DNA from 3 places in the Saccharothrix australiensis genome. Region 1 is predicted to be linked to each of the others. Evidence: riboswitches for the same ligand, from Rfam matches in the RefSeq annotation. Region 1 holds a riboswitch; each other region holds the start of a gene.
The links. A riboswitch is a leader RNA that binds a small molecule or an ion and turns the genes downstream of it on or off. The one in region 1 is predicted to bind glycine.
Positions count from the first base shown of each region.

Region 2: linked by a shared signal. The riboswitch ahead of gcvH (glycine cleavage system protein GcvH) and the one ahead of gcvT (glycine cleavage system aminomethyltransferase GcvT) in region 1 are both predicted to bind glycine.
Region 3: linked by a shared signal. The riboswitch ahead of gcvP (aminomethyl-transferring glycine dehydrogenase) and the one ahead of gcvT (glycine cleavage system aminomethyltransferase GcvT) in region 1 are both predicted to bind glycine.

Region 1 is NZ_RBXO01000001.1:6,467,400-6,473,125, forward strand. Features, by position in the region: gene C8E97_RS27285 (hypothetical protein) at 177-635, shown strand; gene glyA (serine hydroxymethyltransferase) at 728-1,993, opposite strand; gene gcvT (glycine cleavage system aminomethyltransferase GcvT) at 2,003-3,103, opposite strand; glycine riboswitch at 3,211-3,296, opposite strand; glycine riboswitch at 3,298-3,385, opposite strand; gene C8E97_RS27300 (DUF3817 domain-containing protein) at 3,454-3,756, opposite strand; gene C8E97_RS27305 (hypothetical protein) at 3,779-4,135, opposite strand; gene C8E97_RS27310 (helix-turn-helix transcriptional regulator) at 4,603-5,091, opposite strand; gene C8E97_RS34955 (hypothetical protein) at 5,281-5,442, opposite strand.
Region 2 is NZ_RBXO01000001.1:7,181,188-7,186,913, forward strand. Features, by position in the region: gene C8E97_RS30515 (ABC1 kinase family protein) at 1-791, shown strand, start outside; gene C8E97_RS30520 (glutathione peroxidase) at 801-1,286, shown strand; gene C8E97_RS30525 (hypothetical protein) at 1,545-1,943, shown strand; gene C8E97_RS30530 (L-serine ammonia-lyase) at 2,215-3,579, opposite strand; gene gcvH (glycine cleavage system protein GcvH) at 3,585-3,965, opposite strand; glycine riboswitch at 4,107-4,198, opposite strand; gene ald (alanine dehydrogenase) at 4,466-5,572, shown strand.
Region 3 is NZ_RBXO01000001.1:6,184,795-6,190,520, reverse strand. Features, by position in the region: gene ftsR (transcriptional regulator FtsR) at 1-799, shown strand, start outside; gene C8E97_RS26105 (bifunctional nuclease family protein) at 943-1,416, shown strand; gene C8E97_RS26100 (MerR family transcriptional regulator) at 1,985-2,551, shown strand; glycine riboswitch at 2,628-2,718, shown strand; gene gcvP (aminomethyl-transferring glycine dehydrogenase) at 2,880-5,726, shown strand, end outside.

The DNA.
Region 1 (5,726 bases):
CTGACATCACTCGGATACAGGTTCCCCCGAAAACACGACATCGCCGCGGAGCCGACGCGCTGCCGCCTGAGGGTCCCGGCGCGCCCGACCCCTGTCCCGGACCCCGCGCCGAACCGGCCCTACGACGTGCGCGTGGTGGTCGGTACAGCGATCGACGGACCGAGGAGGAGTTGACCGTGATCCGACGCAACCGCATCGCCGTCGCCGTCGCGGGCGGCTTGGCGGCCGTGCTCGCGCTGGTCGTCTGGAATCCCGGCGCCGTGGGCGTGCGGGACGCGAGCACCGCGCGGACCGGTCCGGTGGACGCCGCCGCCCGCGCCGGCTACCCCGACGCCCCGGCCGCGCCTGCCGCCACGACCCCCGCCGGCCGCACCGCGCCGCGACCCGCCGCGCCCGAAACCGCCGCGCCGCGACCCGACGTGCCGGGAGCCGCGCGGCAACCCGCCGCGACCCGGTCCGGCGCGCCCGAACCCGCCGCCGCACCGGCCGAAGCACCCCCGGTGACGCTCGTGGCGAAGAGCGTGCCGAAGATGGGCGAGGTCGTGCCGGACGGCGCGGGCCGCACCCTGTACCGGTTCGACAAGGACTCCCTCGACCGGCGTGATCCCCCCGCCGGACCCCCTCGAACGGCGTGATCCCCCCGCCCGAAGGGCGATGCGCACCCCTCGAACGGCGTGGTCCCCCGGCTCGGTGCCGAGCCGGGGGACCACGCCTGCCGCGAGGAGCCTTACAGCGACGGGTACAGCGGGTGCTTGGCCGCCAGCACCTCGACCCGCGCGCGGAGGTCCGCCAGGTCCGGCGACGGCTGGAGCGCCGCCGCGATGATGTCGGCCACCTCGGTGAAGTCCGCCGCGCCGAACCCGCGCGTGGCCAGCGCGGGCGTGCCGATCCGCAGGCCCGAGGTCACCATCGGCGGGCGCGGGTCGTTCGGGACCGCGTTGCGGTTGACCGTGATGCCCACCTCGTGCAGGCGGTCCTCGGCCTGCTTGCCGTCCAGCTCGGAGTCCACCAGGTCGACCAGCACCAGGTGGACGTCCGTGCCGCCGGTCAGCACCTTCACGCCGGCCGCCGCCGCGTCGGGCCGCGACAGCCGGTCGGCGAGGATGCGCGCGCCCTCGACGGTGCGGCGCTGGCGGTCGGCGAACTCCGGCGACGCGGCGTGCTTGAACGCCACCGCCTTGCCCGCGATCACGTGCTCCAGCGGCCCGCCCTGCTGGCCGGGGAACACCGCCGAGTTGATCTTCTTGGCGAGGTCGGCGTCGTTGGTCAGGATCACGCCGCCGCGCGGGCCGCCCAGCGTCTTGTGCGTCGTCGTGGTGACGACGTGCGCGTGCGGCACCGGGCTCGGGTGCAGGCCGGCCGCGACCAGGCCCGCGAAGTGCGCCATGTCCACCATGAGGTAGGCGTCGACCGAGTCGGCGATCCGCCGGAACTCCGCGAAGTCCAGCTGCCGGGGGTAGGCCGACCAGCCCGCGACGATCAGCTTCGGCCGGTGCTCGGCGGCCAGCCGCTCCACCTCGGCCATGTCCACCCGACCGTCCACATCGGACACGTGGTACGGCACCACGTCGTACAGCTTGCCCGAGAAGTTGATCCGCATGCCGTGCGTGAGGTGCCCGCCGTGCGCCAGGTCCAGCCCGAGGATGGTGTCGCCGGGCTTGAGCAGGGCGAACATGGCGCACGCGTTGGCCTGCGCGCCCGAGTGCGGCTGCACGTTCGCGAACGCCGCCCCGAACAGCTCCTTCACCCGCGAGATCGCCAGTCGCTCGATGACGTCGACGTGCTCGCACCCGCCGTAGTAGCGCCGGCCGGGGTAGCCCTCGGCGTACTTGTTGGTCAGCACCGAGCCCTGCGCCTGGAGCACCGACACCGGGGTGAAGTTCTCGGAGGCGATCATCTCCAGGGTGCCCTGCTGCCGGCCGAGCTCGGCGGCGACGGCCTCGGCGACCTCCGGGTCGAACTCCGCGAGGGAGGTGTTGAAGTGCTCGGACATGTGGTCTCCCTACGAGTTGCGCTTGTAGAACGGCAGCGCGACGACTTCCACGGGCTCCTGCCTGCCCCGGATGTCGACGGCCAGCTCGGTGCCGGGCTCGGCGTGCGCGGGCGGCACGTAGGCCAGGGCCACGGAGTAGCCCAGCGTCGGCGACAGCGCGCCGCTGGTCACCTCCCCGATGACCGCGCCCGCCGCGTCCAGCACCGCGTAGCCGTGCCGGGGCGCGCGGCGGGACGTCGTCTTCAGGCCGACCAGGCGGGCGTCCACGCCCTGCTCCGCGACCGCCGCCAGGGCGTCCCGGCCGACGAAGTCCTCGGGCTTGTCCAGCTTCACGACCCGGCCCAGGTTCGCGTGGTACGGGGTGCGCGCGGCGGTCAGCTCGTTGCCGTACAGCGGCATCCCGGCCTCCAGGCGCAGCGTGTCGCGGCAGCCGAGGCCGGCGGGCTTGAGGTCGTGCGGCGCGCCCGCGGCCAGCAGCGCGCCCCACACGTGCGGCGCGTCGGCGGGCGCGAGGAACAGCTCGAACCCGTCCTCGCCGGTGTAGCCGGTGCGGGCGAGCAGCGCGGGCCTGCCCGCCACCTCGGTCGGGTAGGACGCGTAGTACTTCACCGCCGCGAGGTCGGTGCCGGTCAGGCCGGCCAGGATCGCGGTCGCCTTCGGGCCCTGCACGGCCAGCAGCGCGTAGTCGGCGGAGCGGTCCTCGACCGCGGCGTCGTAGCCCTTCGCCCGCGCGACCAGCTCCTCGTGCACCGCCGCCGCGTTCGACGCGTTCGCGACGACCAGGTACTCCTGCTCGCCGGTGCGGTAGACGATCAGGTCGTCGAGCACGCCGCCGTCGGCCGCGCAGATCATGGTGTAGCGGGCGCGGCCGACGCCGATCGCGGACGCGTGGCCGACCAGCGCGTGGTCCAGCGCGCGGCCCGCCTCCGGCCCGGTGAGCACGATCTCGCCCATGTGGGTCAGGTCGAACAGGCCCGCCGAGGTGCGCACGGCGTGGTGCTCGGCGAGTTCGCTGTCGTAGCGCAGCGGCATCCGCCAGCCCGCGAAGTCGGTGAACTGGGCGCCCAGCGCCTCGTGCTCGGCGTGCAGCGGCGTCCGGCGGGTTTCCACGGGGTCCTCCCTGGTGGCGGGCACGGCAGTGACGCCGACCTGGTCGGTCGGCCTGCCGCTACGAAGGATGACACGGTCCATCGGGAGACTCCTCGCCTGAGTGAGCCTCCCCCTCTGTCATGGGCCTGAGAGCTTCGCCGCGGTAGCGCGGCTTGCACCGTGGGCGAGGCGTGCTGCCTGCTTTCCAGAGTTGCCTTCGTCGGGCGGTAGCTGTGCCTGAGAGATTCCGGGGAGGAGTTGCTCCTTCGGCGCCCCTGGTGGGGACTCTCCCGCGCGACATCGACGGCCGTGTTCAGTTGGTACCGCCAGACGCTAGGCGGGCCCGGCGGGCGCGGTCAACCGGGAGCCGGTCACAGGGCGCGTTCCGCCCGGACGCTCTCGACGACCTTGCGCTCGGCGTAGAACGACACGAACGGGATGGTGCCCGCCAGCAGCACCAGCGCGGTGCCCTTGAGCGACCAGCGCGCCTTGAGCGCCAGGTCGACGGTGAGGACCAGGTAGATGGCGTAGAGGAACCCGTGGACGGGGCCGACGACCGCCATCATGCCGGGGTTGTCGCCGAGGTACTTGACGAACATGGCGACCACGAGCCCGAGCAGGCCGACACCGACCACGTAAGCCATGAACCGGAACCGGCCCAACGCACCGCTCATCGCCCTACCGACCTGCCTTCGCTCACCGCTGGTCCCGCGCGTGGAGTTCCCGGAGGTAGCGGTTGTACGCCGCCAGCTCGTCGTCCTCGTCGTCGTGCGCGGGTGTCCTGACGGCGTCCACGGTAACCACCCGCTCGGTGATCACCCGTTCCGGGGCGGCCGGCGCGGGTCCGGGCGCGGCGTCGCCCGCGTCGCGGCGGGCGGCGAGCCTGCGCATCCGCCACACCATGAACGCGGGGAACAGGCCGAACAGCGGCCACTGGAAGACGTACCCGAGGTTCTGCCACGTGCCGCCCGCCTCGGAGAACCGCTCCCACTGCCAGTAGGCCAGGCCGCAGCACACGACGAGCGACAGCAGGCACACGACCGCGATGGCCAGCGGTGTCCCGAGGCGGCGCGCGGTGGTGCGGGCCTCGACGTCACCGGCCTCGACGTCACCGGCCTCGACGTCACCGGCCTCGACGTCACCGGCCTCGACGTCACCGGTCCCGACGTCGCCGCCGCGGGCCGCGCTGGTGTGCGCCGCGAGGGTCTCGGCGACACCGGTCCCGGCGACACCGGTGCGGGTGGCGCGGGTCCCGGTGGCGCGGGTGTCGCCTGCGCGGGCGTCGGCCGCGCGGTCCGGCCTGGGCGCGTGCTCACCGCCGGCGGGGTCCCGGCCTGCCGGCGGGGCCTCGCGCGGGAGTGGTGGGGTGGACACGGCTCCCAGCGTACTTCGTGGCGCGCCGGGTGGCCGTCACCCGTCGGAAGGGGCTCCCGGCACAGGAGCCCGCCCTCCCGGTCTGGTGCTGGTCCTGCCCACGTCTCCGTGCGCACGTCGCGCCGCGAGCGGCGCGACGCCCGGACCTAGGCGACGCCGTCCCGGCGCTGCCGCTGCAACCTGGCCACGCACCAGGCCGCCGCACTGCCCCGACGCAGGTGCTGGAGCACCGTCATCGGCCCGAGCCGACGTCCCAGGTCGGCGGGCGTGAGCCCGGCCGCCCGGTAGTCGAGAGCGCGCTGGTCGAGCGGGCTGATGCCCGCGTCCCACCACAGCTCCGCCTCGGACAGGTCGCCCACCAGCTGCCAGTAGCTGGCGGCCGCCGCGAGCAGCACCTCGGGCACCTCGGGCGCCCGCTTCCGCATCGCCGCCACGTACGCCGGGTCAGCGGATTCGACCCGAACCAGTCCGCGCGACCCGCCGTTCGCCCGCTGCGAGGGGATGCCCGGCGCGGGCGGCGGGGCCTCGGCCAGCCACTCGTCCTTGATCCGGTTCACCTCTTGCAGCTCGGCGTCGTCCGAGCGCTCAGCCGCCCACTGCCGCAGCAGCTCGTCGACTCCGGAGTCCTCGACCATTCTGCCTCCTCGTCGGTCGAAGATCAGCCAATGCAGCGCACCGTATTAGCGGGTACCGACAACCGCTAGACCCCGGATTGTCAAAAACCCTGTTACCAGCGCGTTATAGCCCTCTTTCCACCCGGACGGTCCAACGCGGACGGCCGATCGTCACCGATGGTGACCGGGTCGGCGGGGCCGCGCGGCGCGCTAGCCGAAGAGGCTCCGGACGAACGTGATGATCGCCTCCGCGCCCTGGCGGAGCCAGCCGATGGCGGTCTTGACCGCGTCCGCGGACTGGTCGGGCTGGGTGATCAGGAGGAACAGCAGCAGCGCGACGACCGCCAGCGTCACCACCTTCTTGACGTTCACGAGTCCCTCTCCGTCCGTTCACAGGTGCCCGGCCGGCGGGCGTCGTGCCCACCGCGTCACGTGCCATGCTCCCTCATTCACCCGGACGATGACGGCAGGACGCGCCCTGATCCCACGGTCGGGCGGTGCGGCGAGCGCTGCGCCACGCACGGCCGGCGCGCTCAGTCACCCGAACGGACGATCAAGGACTCGGGGGCCCCGGCCGATGTCCAAGGTACGGGCCACTCGCCCACTCCCCCTCGCACGAGCACCGAGGTTCCGCCACATCGTCCGACTTCTCCGCA
Region 2 (5,726 bases), 710 kb from region 1:
TGCTCGGCGACGGCCGGCTCGGGATGCTCGACTTCGGGTCCGTGGGCCGGATCGACGCGCAACTCCGCTCCGCGCTGGGGAAGCTGCTGCTGTCCGTCGACCGCGGCGACCCGGCGGGGTTGCGGGACGCGCTGCTGGAACTCGTGGCGCGGCCCGACGAGATCGACGAGCAGCAGCTGGAACGGGCGCTCGGCCAGTTCATGGCCCGGCACCTCGGCGCCGGGATGCGGCCGGACGTCGAGATGTTCGGCGACCTGTTCGCGCTCGTCTACCGGTACGGGTTGAGCATCCCGCCGGAGATCGCCGCCGTCTTCCGCGCGCTGGCCACGGCGGAGGGCACGCTGGGCGCGCTGTCGCCGGGGTTCAACATCGTGGTCGAGTCGCGGGCGTTCGCGGAGAAGCAGTTCAGCGAGCGCCTGACGCCGGAGTCGGTGCGCCGCACCCTCACCGAGGAGCTGTACTCGGTGCTGCCGATGCTCAGGCGGTTGCCGCGCCGGGCCGAGCGCATCTCCAGCGCCCTGGAGCAGGGCCGGCTGGGCCTGAACCTGAGGCTGTTCGCGGACGAGCGCGACCGCTCCTTCGTGGTCGGCATCCTGCACCAGGTCATGCTGACCGTGCTGGGCGCGACGGCCGGCCTGATGGCCGTGCTGCTGCTCGCGGCGGACGGCGGGCCGCAGGTCGCGCCGGACATCACGCTGTACCAGGTGTTCGGCTACCACCTGCTGGTGATCAGCGTGCTGCTGGGCCTGCGGGTGGTCGTCACCGTCTTCCGGCCGCGCGCCGGCACGTAGGCTGTGCGCATGAGCATCCACGACATCGCCGTCCGCACCCTGGCCGGCGCGCCGAGCAGCCTGGGACCGTTGCGCGGTAAGGCTTTGCTGGTGGTCAACGTGGCGTCCCGGTGCGGCCTCACGCCGCAGTACGCCGGCCTGGAGCGGCTCCAGGAGCGCTTCGGCGCGGCGGGTTTCTCGGTGGTCGGCTTCCCCTGCAACCAGTTCGCCGGCCAGGAGCCCGGCACCGCGGAGGAGATCGCGACCTTCTGCTCCACGACCTACGGCGTGACGTTCCCGATGTTCGAGAAGATCGAGGTCAACGGCCCCGGCCGCCACCCGCTGTACGCCGAGCTGACCGCGCACCCGGACGCCGACGGCGAGGCGGGCGACGTGAAGTGGAACTTCGAGAAGTTCCTGGTGTCCGGGGACGGCGAGGTGGTGGCCCGCTTCCGGCCGACTACGGACCCGGAGGACGAGGCCGTCATCGAGGCGATCGAGCGGGTGCTGTGTTGAATTTGCCGCTGTGTTGGATTGCCGCGACTTCGTCGCGGCGGCTCGGCCGCCATTTTGTCGGGCCGTCGCGCCTGATTTCCCGCCGATCGAAGAGCGTGATCGGCGGGAAATGAGGCGCGACAACCCGACGCGGCCTCGCGGCGCGGGAACAGGTAGGGGGTGAGGGCCGCGACTGGTCTTGCGGGGGGCGGAGGGCGCGGGTGGAGAGGCGGCTGGGAGGCGGTTGTGCGAGGTCCCGGAGCGCGGCAGGGTGTGGTCATGCTTGAAGACTTGGAGCCGTTCCTCGGCCGGTGGGTGCTCGACCCTGCCCGTACCGCCTACTCCGGCGGGGTGCCGCCCAAGGAGGGGCACTACGAGCTGCGGCTCGACGGTGACGAGCTGGTGGCCGTGATCGACGGCGTCGGCGGCACCGACGAGCCGATCCACATCGAGTACCGGCTGAGCCTCACCGGCGACACCGCGCTGGAGGGCACGTACGACCGCGTCCGGACGATCGTCGAGCCGAACGCGCTGTGCACCGTCCTGTTCGACGGGGAGAACGAGGCAGCCAGGGCCTGGCGCATCCTCGGCTCACCCGACGAGATGACGATCGTCCAGTCCGCACCCGACGTCGAGGGCGTGTGGCGCGACGACGTCTCGGTGTACCGCAGGGCTTAGCCCAACCACTCCCGCACCTCAGACCAAGTCGCCGCACTCACCCCCGACTCGCTCCCGCACCGCGCGAGGCCGCCGTCGGGTTGTCGCGCCTCATTTCCCGCCGATCACGCTTTTGGATCGGCGGGAAATCAGGCGCGACGGCCCGACCACAGGGCGGCCGAGCCGCCGAGGCGAAGCCGAGGCAAATCAAACACAGCTCTAGTCACTGTCTCACCGCCCCCGCCTCACCCCTACTGCCTTGCCCCTCCCCCTACTCCCTCGCCACTCCCCCTCAGCACTCGATCACGTTCACCGCAAGACCGCCGCGTGCCGTCTCCTTGTACTTGACCTTCATGTCCTTGCCGGTCTCCCGCATGGTCTTGATGACCTTGTCCAGGGACACGAAGTGGGAGCCGTCACCGCGCAGCGCCATCCGGGCCGCGGTGATGGCCTTGATCGACGCCAGCGCGTTCCGCTCGATGCACGGGATCTGCACGAGCCCGCCGATCGGGTCGCACGTCAGCCCGAGGTTGTGCTCCATCGCGATCTCGGCGGCGTTCTCGACCTGTTCCGGCGAGCCGCCCAGCACCTCGGCCAGGCCGCCGGCCGCCATCGAGCACGCCGAACCCACCTCGCCCTGGCACCCGACCTCCGCGCCGGAGATCGACGCGTTCTCCTTGAACAGCACGCCGACCGCGCCCGCGGTCAGCAGGAACCGCACCACGCCCTCGTCCGACGCGCCCGGCACGAACCGGGTGTAGTAGTGCAGCACCGCCGGGACGATGCCGGCCGCGCCGTTCGTCGGCGCGGTCACGACCCGGCCGCCCGCGGCGTTCTCCTCGTTGACCGCCAGCGCGAACAGCGTCACCCAGTCCATGACGCGCAGCGGGTCGGTGGCGTAGTGCTCGGACGCCAGCCGCTGCCGCATCTCGGCCGCCCGCCGCCGCACCTTCAGACCGCCCGGCAGCACACCGGTCTGCGAGCAGCCGCGGTCGACGCACTCCTGCATCACCGCCCAGATGTGCAGCAGCCCGGACCGCACCTCCGCCTCGGACCGCCACGACGTCTCGTTGGCCAGCATGACCTCGCTGATGGACAGCCCGGTCTCGCGGGTGCGCGCCAGCAGCTCGTCACCGGTCTTGAACGGGTGCGCGACCCTGGTCTCGTCCGCTTTGATCCGGTCCGCGCCGGTCGCCGTCTCGTCCACCACGAACCCGCCGCCGACCGAGTAGTACACGGCCTCGTCGACCACCTCGTCGCCCCGGTAGGCGGCGAAGCTCATGCCGTTGGGGTGCAGCGGGAGCGACTTGCGGCGGTGCATCACCAGGTCGGTGTCCTCGGTGAACGGGATCTCCCGCACGCCGCCCAGCAGCAGCCGGCTCGTCGCGCGGATCTCGGCCACGCGCGTGTCGGCGACCGCCGGGTCGACGTCCTCCGGCCGGTGCCCCTCCAGGCCCAGCAGCACGGCCTTGGGGCTGCCGTGCCCGTGGCCCGTCGCGCCCAGCGAGCCGAACAGCTGGACGTGCACCCGGTCGACCTCCCGCACGCGATGGCCCAACCGCGCCACGAACATCGTCGCCGCGCGCATCGGGCCGACCGTGTGCGAGCTGGACGGCCCGATGCCGACGGAGAACAGGTCGAAGACGCTGATGGCCACGGCGCTCAGTCCCCGGTCAGTTCCGCGTACTTCGCGGCGGTCAGCAGGCCGGAGGCGTCCTCCACGGCGACCTTGAACAGCCAGCCACCGCCGTACGGGTCGTTGTTGATCAGCGACGGGTCGTCGACGGCGGCCGTGTTGACCTCCACGACCTCGCCGCTGACCGGCGCGTACAGGTCGCTCACCGACTTGGTCGACTCCAGCTCGCCGCACACGTCGCCGGACTTCACGCGGTCGCCGACGGCGGGCAGCTGCACGAAGACGATGTCGCCGAGGGATTCCGCCGCGTAGGACGTGATGCCGATCGCCACGGGGTCCTGGGTACCCGGCGCCCAGTCGACCCACTCGTGCTCGGGGGTGTACAGCAGGTTGTCCGGAAGGTTCACGTCGTCAGCTCCTCGGTCCACGCGGTCCAGGTCCCCCTCTCTGTCCTGGGACCTGAGAGCTTCGCCGGCGTCACGACGGTCGTGCCGTCGATCGGTCCGGCTTGCACCGTGGGTGCGCGCGAGCACGCTTTCCAGAGTCGCCTCGCCCGAGCGGTTCTCGTTGCCTGAGAGTGTGCGGGGTGCTTGCTCCTTCGGCGCTCCAACGACGCTGGAGGCTCTCCCGCCCGGGTTCCGGTGCCGCACGGGGCACCGCGGCCGATGTTGAGTTGGGCGAACGCGAGCACGCTAAGTCCCCGGCACGACGGGTGTCAACGCGCGCCCGGACGGTCGCCGCGGACAGGTCCGGTTGTCCGTTCGGGTGGGGCCCGGTTGTCCGTTCGGGCAGCACCGGTTGTGCCGGCGGCACAACCGCGCGGGTGGCGGTTCGTACCGCCCGCACGATGACAGCCGGATGGCGGTACCGGACCTTTGGGCGTAACAACGGCTGAAGGAGCCCCACCGTGCGGATCTCAGTACCTCGCGAGATCAAGAACCACGAATACCGCGTCGCGCTGACCCCGGCGGGCGCCCACGAGCTGACCCAGCGCGGCCACGACGTGTACGTCGAGGCGGGCGCGGGTCTCGGGTCGGCCATCACCGACGACGAGTACCTGGCCGCCGGCGCGAAGGTCCTGGCCACCGCCGAGGAGGTGTGGGGCGAGGGCGACCTGGTGCTCAAGGTCAAGGAGCCGATCGCGCGCGAGTACCCGCTGCTGCGCAAGGGCCAGACCCTGTTCACCTACCTGCACCTGGCCGCCGACCAGCCGTTGACGCAGGCGCTGCTCGACTCGGGCACCACCGCGATCGCCTACGAGACCGTGCAGGCGCCGAGCGGCGCGCTGCCGCTGCTGGCCCCGATGTCCGAGGTCGCGGGCAGGCTCGCGCCCCAGGTCGGCGCGTTCTCGCTGATGAAGCCGTCCGGCGGCCGGGGCGTGCTGCCCGGCGGCGTGCCCGGCGTGCACCCGGCGCGGGTGGTCGTGATCGGCGGCGGCGTCGCGGGCCTGAACGCGGCCACCATCGCCGCCGGCCTGGGCGCGGACGTCGAGATCCTGGACACCAACGTCGACCGGCTGCGCCACATCGACGCCCTCTACCGGGGGCAGCTGCGCACCGTCACGTCCAACCGCTTCTCGGTCGAGCAGGCCGTGCGCGAGGCCGACCTGGTCATCGGCGCGGTGCTGGTGCCCGGCGCGAAGGCGCCCAAGCTGGTCAGCAACGAGCTGGTGGCGCGGATGAAGCCCGGTTCGGTGCTGGTGGACATCGCGATCGACCAGGGCGGCTGCTTCGCCGACTCCCGACCGACCACGCACGCCGACCCGACCTACCAGGTGCACGAGTCGGTCTTCTACTGCGTCGCGAACATGCCGGGCGCGGTGCCGCGCACGTCCACCTACGCGTTGACGAACGTGACCCTGCCCTACGCCGTGGCGCTGGCCGACAAGGGCTGGGAGGCGGCGCTGCGCGCGGACAAGTCGCTCGCGCTGGGCCTGAACGTCCACGACGGCCTGCTGACCAACCAGCCGGTCGCGGAGGCGCACGGCCTCGCGCACACCCCGATCGACCTCTGAGATCGGACCTCGGGAGGGGCGTCCACCACGGTGGGCGCCCCTTCGCGCACGTCCGGGCCGGGCCGACGCCGGTCCGCCGGCCACTTCGGACCGGGTGGGACCGGTGCGGAGCAGGTCGGGACCAGGCCCCGGACGCAGAAAGGCGGCCCGCTCA
Region 3 (5,726 bases), 280 kb from region 1:
GGGCCTGGTCCGCCCGGCGCGCACTGCCTCGGGGTACCGGCAGTTCACCGCGGCCGACGTCGAGCGGCTGCGGTTCGTGCTGGCCGCGCAACGTGACCGGTACCTGCCGTTGAAGGTCATCAAGGAGCACCTGGACGCGGTGGACGCGGGCGGGTCCGCCCGCGCGTTGCGCGCGGTCGACGGGGTGGCTGCCGGTGGTGCGGCCGCGGTCGGTGCGTCGGCGCTCGGTGCGGCTGCGGACGGTGTGGCGGTCGACGGCGCGGTGGTCGATGGCGCCGCGGTGGCCGGTGGTGCGTCGGCGGTCGGTGGTGTGGCGGCCGGTGGCGTCCGTGCCGGTGTCGGTGGTGTGTCCCCGATGAGGCAGGTCGTGGAGCCGCCGGCGGGGCAGTCGTCGTTCCCGGCGGGGTTGTTCGCGGACCAGTGCGCGGCCCGGTTCGCGGCGCCGGCCGGGTCCCGGATCAGCCGGGAGGAGCTGCTGGCCCGGTCCGGGCTCGACCCGTCGGTGCTCGCCGAGGTGGAGCGGGCCGGCCTGATCAGGGCCGGTGTCTACGACCAGGACGCGGTCCAGGTCGCCCTCACCGTCCGGGCCATGACCGAGCGCGGGCTCGAACCGCGCCACCTGCGCGCGTTCCGGGCCGCCGCCGACCGCGTCGTGGGGCTGGTCGACCAGGTCGTCCCGCACCGGGCGGGCGCGGACGAGGTCGCGCGTGAAGTCGCCGCGCTTTCCGTAACGCTGCACACACTGCTGGTGAAGACGGGCCTCCGCGACGTCGCAGGTGGTCGGGTTTCGCCCAGGTGAAGCCGTGTCCGCATTGTGATCCGGTGGTACCCGGTGGTTGCGCACAGAGCCCGCTTGGCGGGTAGCGTCGAAACTGGAGATGGGAGATCCTCGTTCGGAACGGGGACGCCAGAATTTCAGCGCGCTGAGGGAGGCGAGACCCGATGAGCGAGATGCGCGTCGTGGGCGTGCGGGTGGAACTGCCCGCCAACCAGCCGATCCTGCTGCTGCGCGAAACCGAGGGGGAGCGCTACCTGCCGATCTGGATCGGGTCGGTCGAGGCCACCGCCATCGCCCTGGAGCAACAAGGCGTCCGGCCCGCGCGGCCGTTGACCCACGACCTGCTCAAGGACGTGATCGGGGCGTTGGGGCGGCAGCTGGAGCAGGTCCGGATCACGGACCTCCAGGAGGGCACCTACTTCGCCGAGCTCGTGTTCGACGGTGACGTCCGGGTGTCGGCCAGGCCCAGCGACTCGGTCGCGCTGGCCCTGCGGATCGGGGTGCCGATCCACGCCGAGGAAGCCGTGCTGGCGGAAGCCGGCCTGATCATCCCGGACGAGCAGGAGGACGAGGTCGAGAAGTTCCGCGAGTTCCTCGACTCGGTGTCGCCGGAGGACTTCCGCGGCGCGGACACGTGAGGCCGGGGCTGCCGGGCTCGGCCGCGTGAGGTCGGTATCGCGGCCCGGTGAGGGTTCGGTGCGGCAGGGTGTCGAAGCGTAAAAGCGTCCTCGCCGGACGGGCAGGCCATACGGGGAGAACACGGAGCCGGAGGTCTGCGCGGGCGGCGCGCGGCGCGCCGAGGGCGTGTTGCCGGCGGGGCGCCTGGCGCGGCAGTGGTGTGGGTGGGTGACGGAGCGGGGACCACGGGGTGCCGGTCCATCCGCGAAGTGGAGCGGCCCCCCGTGGCGTGTGCGGTGCGTTGTGGATCAGCCCCGCGTGCCACCCCCCGGTGTCACACCTCTGGATTACACAACGTCAGTGGTGTTGCGCTAAACGATCACTAAACGTCACCCGAATGGCTTACATCGGCCGACTCTCTCAACCTCAGGTTGAGGTTGAGGTGCGACACGCTCAGCGCGTCGCGTTGACCTGCCCCCTAGGCGGTCTTACCGTCGAACTCAGGTGAATTGCCACGGTGTGATTCGAGCACCGCTGGCGGCTTCACGTTGGTCGCCGGCTGTGCAGCCGGACCGAGGGGAGGCAGGCGTGGTCGAGGAAGCGCCCATCCGGGCCGGGACCGGCGAACAGGGTGAGCTGTTCCCGGACTCCTCGCTGCCGGACGAACTCGTCGGCTACCGGGGGCCCGCCGCGTGCCAGATCGCCGGCATCACCTACCGCCAGCTCGACTACTGGGCCCGCACCGGACTGGTCAACCCGACCATAAGGAGCGCGCACGGGTCCGGCAGCCAGCGGCTGTACTCGTTCAAGGACATCCTCGTCCTGAAGGTCGTCAAGCGGTTGCTGGACACCGGGGTCTCGTTGCAGAACATCCGGGTCGCCGTCGACCACCTGCGGCGGCGCGGGGTGCAGGACCTGGCGCGCATCACGTTGTTCAGCGACGGCACGACGGTCTACGAGTGCACCTCGCCGGAGGAGGTCGTCGACCTGTTGCAGGGCGGGCAGGGGGTGTTCGGGATCGCGGTCAGCGGCGCCATGCGGGAGATCAGCGGCACGATCCACGAGTTCCCCGCCGAGCGCGCGGACGGCCTGGAGGTCGACGAGGCGCCCAACGACGAGCTGTCGCGGCGGCGGCGCACCAGGGCCATCGGGTGACGCGCCCGCCTGAGATCCGCGTCGCCTCCGCGGCTTCGCGGTCCGGCCCGCCGGGTACCATTCGCGGGTAGTCGCTTTATCCCGTGCGGGAGAGTCCGAGTCCGTCTCGGCGCCGAAGGAGCAAATCCTCCCCGGAACCTCTCAGGCGCAAGGACCGCGCGGGTGAGACGCCTCTGGAAAGCGGGTCGGGCCACCGACCCCGCCGACGGTGCAAGCCCGCACGCCGGGTGAAGCTCTCAGGCGCCCGGTTCGGGCGGAAGACAGAGGGGGAGGGCAACGGCACCAGTGTTTCCGCAGAAGGAAACGGCCCGGCCCCGGAGGCGTATCAATGACGCAGGACCGCATCCCCCTCGCTGCTCTTGAGCACGGCACGCCGTTCGCCGACCGCCACGTCGGTCCCCGACCCGCCGAGTTGGCGCGGATCCTCGACGTCATCGGCGTCGGGTCGTTGGAGGAGTTGGCGCAGCGCGCCGTGCCGGAGTCGATCCGCGAGCGGGACCTGGTGCTGGGCCTGCCCGCGCCGGCCACCGAGACCGAGGCGCTGGCCGAGCTGCGCGCGCTGGCGTCCCGCAACCGCCCGCTCAAGCAGATGATCGGCCTGGGCTACCACGGCACCGTCACGCCGCCGGTGATCCGCCGCAACGTGCTGGAGAACCCGGCCTGGTACACGGCGTACACGCCGTACCAGCCGGAGATCTCGCAGGGGCGGCTGGAGGCGTTGCTGAACTTCCAGACCGCGGTGGCCGACCTGACGGGCCTGCCGCTGGCCAACGCGTCCATGCTGGACGAGTCGACGGCCGCCGCCGAGGCGATGACGCTGGTCCGCCGGGCGGGCAGGCACAGGTCGAACCGGTTCGTGGTGGACGTCGACACGCTGCCGCAGACGCTGGCCGTGATCGGGACCCGCGCCGAGCCGCTGGGCATCGAGGTGGTCACCGCCGACCTGTCGCAGGGCCTGGAGGGGCTGGGGCTGGGCGGCGACTTCTTCGGCGTCCTGCTGTCCTACCCCGGCGCGTCCGGCGTGGTCCGGGACCAGGCGGCGCTGGTCGAGGAGATCCACGCGGCCGGCGCGCAGGTCGTCGTCGCGGCGGACCTGCTGGCGTTGACGCTGCTGCGCCCGCCCGGCGAGATCGGCGCGGACGTCGTGGTGGGCACGAGCCAGCGGTTCGGCGTGCCGATGGGGTTCGGCGGGCCGCACGCCGGGTACATGGCGGTGCGGCAGGGGCTGGAGCGGCAGCTGCCGGGCAGGCTCGTCGGCGTGTCGGTGGACGCGGACGGCTCGCCCGCCTACCGGCTCGCGTTGCAGACGCGTGAGCAGCACATCCGCCGGGAGAAGGCGACCAGCAACATCTGCACCGCCCAGGTGCTGCTCGCGGTGATGGCGTCGATGTACGCGGTGTACCACGGGCCGGAGGGGCTGGCGGCGATCGCGACCCGCGCGCACCGCATGGCGACCGTGCTGGCCGCCGGGCTGTGCGAGGGCGGCGTCGAGGTCGTGCACGGCGACTTCTTCGACACCGTGCGGGCACGGGTCGAGGGCCGGGCCGCCGAGGTCGTGGCCGCCGCCCGCGACCTGGGCGTGAACCTGTGGCAGGTGGACGCGGACGTCGTCTCGATCGCGTGCGACGAGACCACGACGCGCGACGACCTGTCGGCGGTGTGGAAGGCGTTCGGGGTGACGGTGTCCGACGTCGACGGGCTGGACGCCGACACGGCCGACGGCATCCCGGCGGACCTGCGCCGCACCTCGGACTACCTGACCCACCCGGTGTTCCACGCGCACCGCTCCGAGACGGCCCTGCTGCGCTACCTGCGGGCGCTGTCGGACAAGGACGTGGCGCTGGACCGCAGCATGATCCCGCTCGGCTCGTGCACCATGAAGCTCAACGCCACGGCCGAGATGGAGCCGGTGACGTGGCCGGAGTTCGCCGAGCTGCACCCGTTCGCGCCCGCCGAGGACGCGGCCGGCCTGCTGTCGCTGGTGCGGGACCTGGAGGCGTGGCTGGCCGAGGTCACCGGGTACGACGCGGTGTCGTTGCAGCCCAACGCGGGCAGCCAGGGCGAGTTCGCGGGCCTGCTGGCGATCCGCGCCTACCACCGGTCGCGGGGCGAGGCGCACCGCGACGTGTGCCTGATCCCGTCGTCCGCGCACGGCACGAACGCCGCGTCGGCGGTGATGGCGGGCATGAAGGTCGTCGTGGTGAAGTGCGACGACCGGGGCAACGTCGACCTGGACCACCTGCGCGAGACGGTCGGGGCGCACCGCGACGACCTCGCCGCGATCATGATCACCTACCCGTCGACGCACGGCGTGTACGAGGACACCGTGCGCGAGGTGTGCGGGCTGGTGCACGACGCGGGCGGCCAGGTGTACGTGGACGGCGCGAACCTCAACGCGCTGATCGGCCTCGCCCGATACGGCAAGTTCGGCTCGGACGTGTCGCACCTGAACCTGCACAAGACGTTCTGCATCCCGCACGGCGGCGGCGGCCCCGGTGTCGGCCCGATCGGCGTGCGCGCGCACCTCGCGCCGTTCCTGCCCAACCACCCGCTCCAGCCGTCGGCGGGCCCGGCGACCGGGGTCGGCCCGATCAGCGCCGCGCCGTGGGGTTCGGCGTCGATCCTGCCGATCTCGTGGGCCTACGTGCGGATGATGGGCGGCGACGGCCTGCGCCGGGCGACGCTGACGGCGGTGGCGGCGGCGAACTACGTGGCGCGGCGGCTGGACGAGCACTTCCCGGTCCTCTACACCGGCGAGGGCGGGTTCGTGGCCCACGAGTGCATCCTGGACCTGCGGGCCATCACCAAGGCGACCGGCGTGACCGTGGACGACGTGGCCAAGCGGCTCGCCGACTACGGCCTGCACGCGCCGACCATGTCGTTCCCGGTGGCGGGCACGCTGATGGTCGAGCCGACGGAGAGCGAGGACCTCGCCGAGATCGACCGGTTCATCGACGCGATGATCGCGATCAAGGGCGAGATCGACCGGGTCGGGTCGGGCGAGTGGCCGGTGGACGACAACCCGCTGCGCAACGCGCCGCACACGGCCGCGTCGGTGACCGGCGAGTGGGACCACCCGTACAGCCGGGAGGTCGCGGTGTTCCCGGCGGGGACGTCCGCGCCGAAGGTCTGGCCGCCGGTGCGGCGCATCGACGGCGCCAAGGGCGACCGGAAC